2 regions of the Siminovitchia sp. FSL H7-0308 genome follow, and region 1 is predicted to be linked to the other one. Evidence: riboswitches for the same ligand, from Rfam matches in the RefSeq annotation. Region 1 holds a riboswitch; the other holds the start of a gene.
What was found. A riboswitch is a leader RNA that binds a small molecule or an ion and turns the genes downstream of it on or off. The one in region 1 is predicted to bind cobalamin.
Positions count from the first base shown of each region.

Region 2: another riboswitch for cobalamin. It lies ahead of MHB50_RS16775 (ABC transporter substrate-binding protein); the one in region 1 lies ahead of MHB50_RS06210 (InlB B-repeat-containing protein).

Region 1 covers NZ_CP150282.1:1,320,673-1,326,687, reverse strand. Annotated here, with positions in the region: gene MHB50_RS06210 (InlB B-repeat-containing protein) at 1-2,250, opposite strand, end outside; cobalamin riboswitch at 2,476-2,664, opposite strand; gene MHB50_RS06205 (hypothetical protein) at 3,040-3,264, shown strand; gene MHB50_RS06200 (PhzF family phenazine biosynthesis protein) at 3,569-4,492, shown strand; gene MHB50_RS06195 (metallophosphoesterase family protein) at 4,833-5,108, opposite strand; gene MHB50_RS06190 (metallophosphoesterase) at 5,050-5,535, opposite strand; gene MHB50_RS06185 (rRNA adenine N-6-methyltransferase family protein) at 5,729-6,015, shown strand, end outside.
Region 2 covers NZ_CP150282.1:3,541,322-3,547,336, reverse strand. Annotated here, with positions in the region: gene MHB50_RS16795 (hypothetical protein) at 45-272, shown strand; gene MHB50_RS16790 (L,D-transpeptidase) at 256-591, shown strand; gene MHB50_RS16785 (GNAT family N-acetyltransferase) at 798-1,268, shown strand; gene MHB50_RS16780 (histidine phosphatase family protein) at 1,334-1,963, shown strand; cobalamin riboswitch at 1,999-2,181, shown strand; gene MHB50_RS16775 (ABC transporter substrate-binding protein) at 2,313-3,281, shown strand; gene MHB50_RS16770 (adenosylcobinamide amidohydrolase) at 3,386-4,858, shown strand; gene cbiB (adenosylcobinamide-phosphate synthase CbiB) at 4,855-5,817, shown strand; gene cobD (threonine-phosphate decarboxylase CobD) at 5,792-6,015, shown strand, end outside.

The DNA of each region.
Region 1 (6,015 bases):
TTGCTGTGATGCTGTTAAACGATAAAACGCTGTTCTCGCATTTTCAACGATTGTTTTATGGTCTAATGTCAATTCTTCGACTTCAGGCAATTCAGCAATGATTTGTTCGACAGCTTGTGCCGCTTCTTTATCTGCTGCTTCTTGCAATACTTTCAGCTTTGCCTCTGTCTCAACAAGCTTTTCTACATTGGTGACAAGACTTTGTTGTACTTCTGTTAAACTGTCATAAGCCAAACGGGCATTTTCTACTAACGCTTTATCTTCTAGCTTTAGATTCGCCGCTTCTGGCAGCTGTTGGATCATTTCCTCCACTTTTTTAGCGGCTTCTTTATTGACTAAATCTTGTTCTAACTCTAATAATTTCGCTTCTAACGCTTCAAGCTTTTGTATATTGGCAACGAATGTTTGCTGCGGTGGAGTCAAGTTGTTATAGGCCGCTCGCGCCCCTTCAATGGCCTCTTTATCATGAAGGGTTACATTCTCGATATCAGGCAAAGCCGCAATCATCTCTTCTACTTCCTTTGCTGCTTCTTCATTTGCGCCTGACTCATCCACCCATTTTGCATAAAACGTTTTATCTCCATAGCTTCCGCTCGCGATAGCTGTTACTCGTTCGCCTTCAAAGCTTGGATTGTCATACCAGCCTTCAAATCGATAGCCTTCATGTTCCATTTGCCCGGCTGCCGGAAGTGGAATTTCCGCGTCGTCTATCGTATATGTTTTCGGTATGTCATCCCCAATTAAAGTCCCGCCATTTGTTTCATAATGGATGTTATATTCAATGTTGTCATACTGTGCATACAATGTAATATCGTGTTCCGGCATGACGAGCTTTTCACCGGGTAGATAATCCGTGCCGCTTCCGTCTTGTTTGGAATTCCAAGCTTTGAACTTTTTCCCCTGGATGTTTTTACCTTCGGGAATTTGCACTAACGCATAAGGTGAAACCTTGTTTGTTTGTACTTCACCATTAGAATGGAAGTTGGCATCATGTTTTTTAGCAGCCATGTTTTTGTATTCGCCGTTTTTCATATCGGTCATATCATATAAGGCATTCATTCCTTTTTTAAACCGATCATAGGCAATCAGTCCATAAAGCGATTGTTCGGTCGCCATGGCATTTACTCTATGTCCCGAACCACCGCCGCCGTCATTTCCTGTCGTGACATGCTTAAAACCGCCTATTTCTGGCGAAGAACCACTGCCATCATCCCAAAAAGTGAGGAGTGCATCGATCATATTGTTCGTCCAAACGCCATCCTGAACAGCGCCCTTTTGAATAAAGCTCACATGTTTGCCAATCCGCTTAAGCTCCACATTTTCTTGTAATGGATCGATGCCCAGAGCCGTTAGCGCGACAATTACTTGGACAGTACTTTCCGCATTCACATTTCCAAAAGCGGCGTATGCTCCGTTCTCCTGTTGCAGAACAGACAACATATAAATTCCTCTTTCCACGGCTGCCGCAAACTCTTCATATGACGCCTCCGCCCCGCTCGCAGCATAGCGCTTTTCATCACCATAGTACGGAGCTAACGCTTGCAGCGCCATCCCTGTAATATCCGGGTCTGGGTTGCCAAATAAAGACCAGCCTCCCACCGTTCCGTCAGCTTGCGTAATTTCTTTACTTAAAATGTAATCAATCATTTTTCCGAAAGTATTTACGTCCGGATTTGTGGAATCAGGATAAAATTCATATCCTCCCGTATTCATTGCGATAATTTCCCAAATCGGCCCATTAATTCCTTGCCTATAAGAAAAACGATATGAGCTGGATAATTTTTCAATAAAGTCGTAGCCTGCTACATCTGTAATATCGTAGCCTAATGCTGTAAGCGCCAGAATGAGACGCGACCATTCAGTAGATTTAGCCCGATGAAGGTTTCCTTTTTTATCCGCCACATATTGTTCGATCCGGCCAAGATAATCTTCAAAATAGGTATCTGGCACATGGTTCATGTAATCGTGACCCGCATACATGCCTCGCAATAAACCCATGACAGCCCATTCTCCACCAACCGATCCCATACTTGGCTTTTCTAGCGTTTCAAGTATGTACCTGGAGGAAGCATTCATATAAAAACCGATTTCCGGTTCCTTATCTTCCCAGAAGCGAATGTCCAACTCTTGATAACCTGTTCTCGGATCGTAAGCCTTCCCAAAAGCAACTTGCGGCACAATGCTTAACATCAATAGAAAAGTCAGTAAAACCGCAGATAACCGTAACGAACGCTTCTTAATAACCCCCACTTTTTTCCCCCCACATTTGTCTGTAGAGCTTGTTCTTGTCCGAGTATGTAAAATGACGCTCGAGAAAAATCTTTCCCTCCTCCAACTTCGGAAAAACGAAAAAGCCTTGGACTTCCAGAGAAGCCCAAGGCGATTAGGTATTTTGCAAATCTATAAACATAATAGATGGTTGTCTCCATCTATATTGATGACATAGTGACTCATACTTCACCTTTCTCCGGAAGGCTACATATATACGCGTTAGGCAGTTCTCCTGACTTTTGGATCATCGCTTCCTTCCGCCTTCCCGGGGTATTCCCCAGTGGCATAATGGAAAGTCGCTCCTCAATTACAGTGGCCGGACCGTTCAGGACTTTCACCTGATTCCCTTTTAATCTTTTACAAATAAAAAGAACCTAATTCGTTTTTCCATTATTCAGTTGTAATTTGGAGTACAAGCTCTCAATTTGAAATGTTACAGAATTCTAAAAAAAATGTCAACTTTCCAAAGCAAGAATTGGTGGTTGCTTTATGTAATTGCCTCCTAACAAACCTTTAAAAAACGATTAAAACCTGTGAAAAGATGTGAATAAAAAAATCTTCATGACTTTTCCTGATGTGCCTAACATCATATGAATCAATGTTTTTTTCAAAAAATAATAGCTGTTTTCTAAAATGAGTTTACAAATATTGTCCTGTATATGATTTTTTATTTTTCACAATCGAATCCGGTGTTCCTTTGACAATGATTTGATCGCCCTTTTCTCCTCCTTCAGGGCCTAAATCCACAATAAAGTCGATCTTCTCTATTTGCTAATCATCCAAACTGTTCAATCATCCGTTTACTTGCTCGAAATCGTCCGGGATATATTGGGAAAAATAAACCGGCAAAGTCTTGCCGAAGCCAGGCAAGTAACAATGGATTCACTGGCATATATGGATTATCAAATTGAACAACAGCTTTTCGGTTCACATTATTTATACAAGTTAATGAAATTACTAAAACAAAAAGCTTATTTTAGAAGTGTGCGATAAAGAGGAAGTTGTACATAAAGTGAAACTTCATTCAGTAGGGCTTCTACTGAATGTTAGTTGAACCAATCGGGCATTTAAGGCGCCGTTTTCTCCCACTTAGACCTTTGGTATCAACTCTGGTCTTAAAGTAGTGTATATGGCATCTTACATGCGGGATAAAGCACATGGTCTTAACATAAAGGTTGTTACTATGAAAAAACAGGTTTCGTTTTTCACTAACGGGGTCCATTTTTTATTGAACAAGAAAGCCATTATACATGATACAATCAACATGAGTTTCTAAATCTTGGTGGGGGGATCGGGTGTGAAGTCAATAACGGTTTATCACTACGATGCGTTTAGTAAAGAACCTAATAAGGGAAATCCAGCGGGAGTCGTTTTAAGCGGAGATCAGCTGACAGATGCCGAAATGCAAGAGATTGCTTTTAAAGTAGGATTTAATGAGACGGCATTTCCAGTTGCATCCGAAGCCGCAGACCTGAAAATACGATTTTTTACACCGGGTCATGAAATGAATTTATGTGGCCACGCTACAATGGCAACTGTTTATGCGCTCCAAACAAAAGGATTATTGGGCGATAAGACCGATTTTACCATTGAAACAAGGGCTGGGATTTTACCGATCACGATTAAATCAACAGCCGAAAACGACATATGGATCACCATGAAACAAGCTTCTCCAACATTTAAAGAGTTTACAGGTTCCATAGAAGATTTGGCTGGCTCCCTTGGGTTAAATGAATCTGATATCCATGATCAGTTACCTATATTATATGGAAGTACCGGTACTTGGACATTATTAATCCCTATAAAGCAATTGAGCGCTTTTAAGAAAATGAAACCCAATAACAAAGCGTTCCCTTCTATTTTAAAGGAGATGCCAAATGCTTCTGTCCATCCATTCTGTTTGGAAACGCATGATTCACACGCCGATATGCATGCCCGGCATTTCTCTTCACCATATTCCGGTACGATTGAAGACCCGGTAACGGGTACTGCTTCAGGGGTAATGGGCGCTTATTATGCGAAATACATCCATACTCATTTTAAAGATTCTCTGAACCTTGTTGTGGAGCAGGGTCATGAAATCGGAAAAAACGGCCGGGTTATCGTGCGAGTTTCAAAAAACAGTGACTGTCTCGATGTTGAAATCACCGGAAATGCCGTTTATGTAAAAGATTTCGAAGTTTTGCTGGATCATGATGAGATTGTGAAAAATAATACTTAAGCAACCCTGTTTCATGGCAAATACATACTACTAAAAGTACAAGTAAACTAGAAGAAACTGTTCTCATAAAGTGAAACTTCATTCAATAGGGATTCTACTGAATGTTAGTTGAACCAATCGGGCATGTAGGTGCCGTTTTCTCTTGTATTCACTCAAGATGTTGATGTGGGAGTATTACGGCACCTTACATGCGGGATGAAACAATCCTGCAACGATATTAATCGCATCGGGCACGTGAAAGCCGCTTTTATCCGCAAGATAATGCGACTGCTTTATGTTTACTCTGTTGTTTGCACCTTTGATAAAATTGTTTGTTGAAAATTTTATCACTCTTGAGTTATTAAGGCCCTGCGTAAGGCGGGTTTCGTATATGTTCTGCAAAATCTTTTTTATAAGGACATTGCCCTTGGAGAAACCTTTCAGCCGCTTCTTCAACATTGTATTCGGTGATTTTAAAGTGGAATTCGTTATCAATCAGTAACCAACAAGCTCCATTTGCCCGGCTTTGTAAGCCCACACTTCCAGCATTGATGATTCTTTTATTTTCAATAATCCGGTCAAATTGTATATGCGTATGCCCGTAAACAATGATGTTTTCTTTCGTATCCTGTATCATCTGTAATATTGCTTCCAGGAGTATCCACTCTAATCGCTTCTTCATCACTACGCGGGGAACCATGAACAAATAATACCTCCCCTACCCCATCAATTGATAAACTATGATGTTTTGGCATGTTTTTAAGGAATGACATTTGCGAATCACTCAACTGCCCGGCACACCATTGATTTAATTCCGCTATAAAATGTTGTGGCTCTTTTTCCGCCCCATCACCGGAAGCAACTTCCCGATCCGAGTTTCCCATTATGAATACGAACTCGTCTTTATACCTCATGAGCGTATTCATCACTTCTCTTGGTTGTGGGCCCCAAACCAAATCTCCACCCACGACAATTTTTTGAACGTTGTTCCTCTTGATTTCGGTTAAAACAGCTTCCAATGCAAAATGGTTCCCATGAATATCGTAAATGGCTGCTACACGCATCAAACCCCTCCTTCACATATTCTTTTGCTCACTCCATCCAACCTTCCTTCTTTTCATTTGCCATACATGCATATTATTTCAACATTCCCTAAATCACTCTAAAAAATTTACAATTTTTGAGGATTTTATTGGACGTTTTTTCAAGTTTTAGATTTATAATAGACTTATAAAATATAGCTTGGGATGTGAAAAGATGAAGTTCTTTCTATTCTTGTTTCAATATATAACAAATCCCCGGTCGGTCGGGGCCATCCTGCCGAGTTCACAGTTCCTTGGCGACAAAATGTTGGAAACGGTTGATTTTCAGAAAAGTGAGTACATTGTGGAATTCGGGCCAGGAACAGGCATATTTACTGAAAAATTGCTTAAAAAAAGGAAGCCAAGCACGATCATTTTACTAGTCGAACACAACAAAACGTTCTATTCCGTACTGAAGGAAAAGTTCAAAGAGGAACAGAATCTGTTTATTATCAATGGCTC
Region 2 (6,015 bases), 2.2 Mb from region 1:
CAAAGGGTGTTTCCTTTAGATGAACCGGGCCGCTGGCCAAACAAATGATGATCGCCAAAGCTGGCGAAGCGGGAGTTGATCCCGCTAAATCGGGAACGGCGATATCGAAGACGGTCCCCTCGCCTATTTTCCGGAAGTCCATCCGCGTCCGGGTAGAGCTGCGGTGGGAGATGGAGAGAAAGAAAGCTCTCGTGAAGGGGCTTTTTATTGATGTTCTACATACGATATTCCCAAAAGATGTTGGAGGGATTTATCGTGGCGAAATGGATTGATGTTTCAACGACGAAACACCAGCTCAAGCTTTTTGACGGAAACAAGTTGATAAAGACGTACCCGATTGCTGTCGGCAAGATGTTAACGCCAACACCATACGGAAACTTTGCGGTCATCAACAAACAGCGGAATCCCGGAGGTCCGTTTGGTGTTATGTGGATCGGGTTATCAAAGCCCCACTACGGAATTCATGGGACAAATAACCCTTCTTCCATTGGCAAAAACGTTTCACATGGCTGTATTAGAATGCATAATCGTGATGTGCTGGATCTTGCCCGCCGAATTCCGATTGGGACGCGGGTCGTGATTCATAGGTAGGGGCCGGATTCTTTTTTTTTGCTACAGGATATTTTCTTTTTGCAAGGAGTGGGCTATTCTTAAAAAGAGACTACTCGAAATGCCGTTTTAAAAGTAAGATGCGGTATTGGAGTCATTTACAATAAAATTGTCTGTTTCAAAAAAGTTGCGAAGCTTTGTCCCTTTGGATAGGGCTGTTTTTATACCTAAAAAAGAGGAGCAGGATAATGAATATAAGAAACGTGAAATCTTCAGATTACAAGATCATTATTTCTGTGTTAAATGAGTGGTGGAATGGTCGTACGATGACGGATATGCTGCCCAAACTATTCTTTGATCATTTTCAAGACACTAGTTATATCATTGAAGAAAAGGGGGAAATAATCGGGTTTCTGATTGGATTTTTATCGCAATCACGCAAGAAAGAGGCCTATATCCATTTTGTTGGCATACATCCCCATTACCGCCAACACGGTATCGGGCGCAAACTTTATCAAACCTTCTTTGATCATGTAAAGAAAAAAGCGGTTAAAACAGTTCGCTGTGTCACATCTCCAGTGAATCAAAGCTCTATCGCTTACCATACGAAAATGGGTTTTGTCATTGAAAAAGGAGATAAACAGGTGGATGGCATTGATGTACATAGTGATTATGATGGTGTGGAACAAGATAGAGTGTTGTTTGTTAAGGCGCTATAACTATCATTACATTTCAGTATGATACGAAAAATGAAAACGAATCACCGTATAGAAAGAGGGTACTTATGCTGTATTTATATTTTATAAGACATGCGCAGACAGAATGGAATGTTGCGGGAAAAGTTCAAGGCCGGAGGGATTCCGGTTTAACTGAAAAAGGAGTGGAAGATGCGCGACTGCTTGGAGAAAAGTTCAAAGAGATAGATTGGCAAGCGGTTTACACGAGTCCGAGCAAGCGTGCCGTGAGGACGCTGGAGTTGATTCATGGAGAAAGCTTTTCTTCTTATACCGTTGATGGGCGACTGATAGAGATGGATCTTGGAGATCTGGAAGGAAAGACAATGGAAGAAATTAAGGAGCTTTACCCTGAGCAATATCATCATTACTGGCATCAGCCAAGTAAATATGTTCATACGTCTGGGGAAAACTTTTACGAAGTAAAAGATAGAGTCGAGGCGTTAGTCAAGGAATTGCTATCCACCTATGAATCTGGCCATGTTTGTATCATTACCCATGGTGTTGTCGTGAAAATGGTGCAGCTTATTTTCCGCCAGCTTGACATGGACCAGCTTTGGAAAACTCCTTATATCGAAGGAACGAGTGTAACGGCTTTAAAAAGAGCCGGCAGCCAAATTGAAATTCTCTCGGAAGGGGATTTGAGCCATCTTTCATTGAAAAATCCAACTGTACAATAAGAGACGATCATGTATACTAAAGTCAAGTTGACAATTTCATATGGAAAGAATGGGGTGTCTTATGAAAAGACTTAATAGGGAAGTTGGTGAAAATCCAACGCGGTCCCGCCACTGTGAATGGGAGTGAGCTGAGTATCCACTGTGTTTCATTGCATGGGAAGGAACAGCGATCACGATGACCATAAGCCAGGAGACCTGCCTGATTCTTCACGCCATGAACCTACGAGGATAGGGAGGTGTACTGGTGGAATCGCCATCTAATATTGGATGGCTGTTCCAAACTGCACACATCTCTTGCGAAGAGATGTTTTTTTATTGAGAAAAAAATCAATTTACAGGGGGAGAAACATTGAAAAAATTCCACATTTTATTACTATCCATTTTCATGCTGTTCAGCCTGTTGACCGGTTGTAATCAGGCTGCTGAAAAAAGTGGAAAAACAGATCAACCATCCGAACAACAAACGAAACAATCGGAACAGGCGGCTTTTCCAGTCACATTAACGGACGGTAACGGGGAAGAGATAACGATTGAAAAGGAACCCGAAAGAATTGTATCCGCCCTCCCAAGCAACACTGAAATTGCGTTTGCCCTTGGATTGGGTGATAAAATTGTCGGCGTATCCGACCATGACAATTATCCAGAAGAAGCGGCCCAGAAGGAAAAAATCGGCGGCCTTGAGTTGAACATAGAAAAAATCCTCTCCTTGGACCCCCAGCTTGTGCTGGTTGACCCTTCCAATGATCAAAAAGCTGTAGAGCAATTAAAAGCGGCAGACATTCCGGTGCTTGTTGTCAACAGCTCGGAAAGTTTGGATGATGTGTATAAGTCGATTGAGTTAATCGGAAAAGCGACAAATACAGTGGATGAAGCGGAAAAGGTCATAGAGGATATGCGGAAAAAAATCGCCGATGTTGAAGCTAAGGTTAAGGGGATAAAAGAAGAAGACAAGAAAAAGGTTTTTATGGAAATATCTCCCGAACCGGAAATCTATACAGCAGGTAACAATACGTTTATGGATACACTCCTCACGATTATTCATGCAGAAAACGCCTCTAAAGAAATTGACGGCTGGCAGAAGGTAAATGATGAAGCTGTTATCAAGATGAATCCGGATGTCATCATTACTACATATAGCAACTATGTGGATAATCCGGTGGAACAAGTGTTAAAGCGTGAAGGCTGGACTGATATTACGGCCATTAAGGAAAAACAGGTTTTTGATGTGCACTCCGATCTCATCAATCGTCCCGGTCCCCGTCTGGCGGAAGGGGTTGAAGAACTGGCAAAAGCAGTGTATCCCGATGCATTTCAATAATTGGCGGATAGGGCGGGGATTCTCGCCGAACGCCATTTTTTAGAAGGAAACATCCTTACGAGGCACGATTCATTACCATATTAAGCATGAAAGAAGAGATTCCCATGATTGAAGTTATTCAAGCTTCGGGTGGCTATTGGCGTAAGCCTGTCGTTCAAGATATATCTTTTCAAGTACAAAAAGGGGAGTTTTTCGGCATCATCGGTCCAAACGGGAGCGGAAAAACAACGCTTTTAAAGATGATGAGCAACACGATGCCGCTTCAGTCGGGTGAAATGAGGCTGGCCGGCCGTCCCATCTCATCTTTTTCCTCGAAAGAATTTGCCCGGTTAACGGCTGTCCTCCCGCAAATGTCATCTTTGGCTTTTAATTACACAGTGAAAGAAACCGTTTCTTTAGGGAGGTATGCCCATCAAAAAAGCTTGTTTCATTCTTTTGATGAGGCAGATGAAAAGATCATTCACGAAGTGATGGAGCAGACAGGCATTCTCCAATATGCCGAAAGTCCGTTGGAAGAGCTCTCGGGCGGGGAAAGACAGCGCGTCTTTTTGGCACAGGCGTTGGCACAAAAGCCGAAAATTCTTCTTTTAGATGAGCCGACGAATCACTTGGATTTGGCCTACCAAAAAGAACTGCTCGATCTATTGAAAAAGTGGACAAAAGAAGAGAATCTCACAGTCGTTTCCGTGTTTCACGATTTGAACTTGGCTGGTCTGTACTGTGACCGCTTGCTGCTTTTGCATGAAGGAAAAAAGCAAATATGCGATGCGCCTGCTGAGGTGTTAAAAGAAGAAAGAATTCAGTGTATTTATAAAGCGGACATTGAAAAATATCCGCACCCAAAAGTGCCGAAACCACAAATGATGCTCGTTCCGCATCAATGGCCAAGTGGGCAGAATCCATTATTGCTGAAAGAAAGCATGCTGAAAGTATCGAATGAGACCATTACATTTGAATCACCGGTCCCGCTGCGGACGATGTCATCGGGTGTTACCGGATCAGGCGTGGGCTGGCACCGCTCTTTTGTCAACCGGCATGTGGACAAAAACTATCAATGCGACAACTTTAAGGAAGAGATGATCCTTTATTTAAAAGATCATGGATATGACCCGAATGAAACAGTCGGGATGATGACGGCGGTGAATCTGCACGATGTTTCCCACCAGGTGTTTGAAGAAGCTGGTTTGTCTGTGCTTGTTGTCGTGACCGCGGGTGCCGGGAATGCCGTCGATGCATCATTGGGTGAAAGACACCGGGTTCTCGTGTCCCCCGGAACCATTAACACATGGGTATTCGTAAACGGTAAGTTAACGGAGGAAGCTTTTATACAAAGCATTATGACGGCAACCGAAGCAAAGGTAAAAGCGCTGCATGAATGTCAAGTCGTCGATTCTTCGACAGGCACCCTTGCGACTGGAACATCGACAGATAGTATATTAATTGCGGCAACGCAGGAAGGGCCGTTTCTTCCTTTTGGCGGTTCGATCACGCTACTTGGCCGGCTGGTCGGCAAAGGTGTCTTTCTATGTACAAAAGAAGCGTTGCATAATCATTTACAAAGGAACGGCCTTCGTTGAACGCCCATGTAACAGCCCTTGCCCTCGCGTTTTTGCTTGATTTGGCCATTGGGGACCCGCCCGATTGGCCTCATCCTGTTAAATGGATAGGGAAAATGATTTCTTTCTTAGACCGCCGCTGGAATCGGGGATCGCATCGGAAGTTAAAAGGAACAGCCATGGTCTTGGCTGTTATCGGCATGGTCTATATTACGGGATTTTTTCTTGTCTCGCTTTGTTATCACATCCATCCTGTTGCGGGAATCCTCGTTGAAGCAGTCATCATATCAACAACGATTGCTCAAAAAAGCTTGGGTGAAGCCGCTCGTGAAGTATACGAGCCTTTACGGGACGGAGACCTCCCGGAAGCCAGGAAAAAACTGTCTTATATTGTAGGCCGCGATACACTGGGGCTTCCGGAGGCAGAAATCGTCAGGGGGACGGTCGAGACGGTTGCTGAAAATACGAGTGATGGAATTACGGCGCCGCTTTTTTGGGGGCTTATCGGGGGAGCGCCGCTTGCCCTCGTTTATCGGGCGGTCAATACATGTGATTCCATGGTCGGCTATCAAAACGAGCGTTATCGGGAATATGGTTGGGCTTCCGCCAAATTGGACGATCTGTTCAATTGGATTCCGGCGAGGCTTACGGCTATCATGATGATGTGTGTCATGAAGCCGGTAAAAACAACGTATCGCCACGCATGGTCCGTATTACTCCGGGATGCCAAAAAACACCCGAGTCCAAACAGTGGCTGGGGAGAAGCGACTGTCGCTGCTCTGCTCGGTATTCGCTTGGGCGGAGTGAATGTGTATCAGGGAAAAAAATCATACCGGATGGAAATGGGGGAGGGTCTGGAAAACTTGAACATCGACCATATTATGCAGACGGTTACGATCATGAAAAGGACTTCCCTGGTGTTCCTGCTGCTGATGATGATAGGGGGAGTCGCATGTGAACTGGCCTTTACATGGATCTAATCCAAAGTATCTATACGAATCACTGGATGTATTAAAACCCGGGCATGTGCTTGATTTTAGTGTGAATCTCAATCCATTTGGACCACCCCCTGCCATAAAGGAACATTGGGGGAGCTGGCTGGATCATATCGTCGATTATCCTGATCCGAAAGGTGAAAGGCTTGTTGAATTGATTGCCGCAAAGGAGCGGCTGTCGAA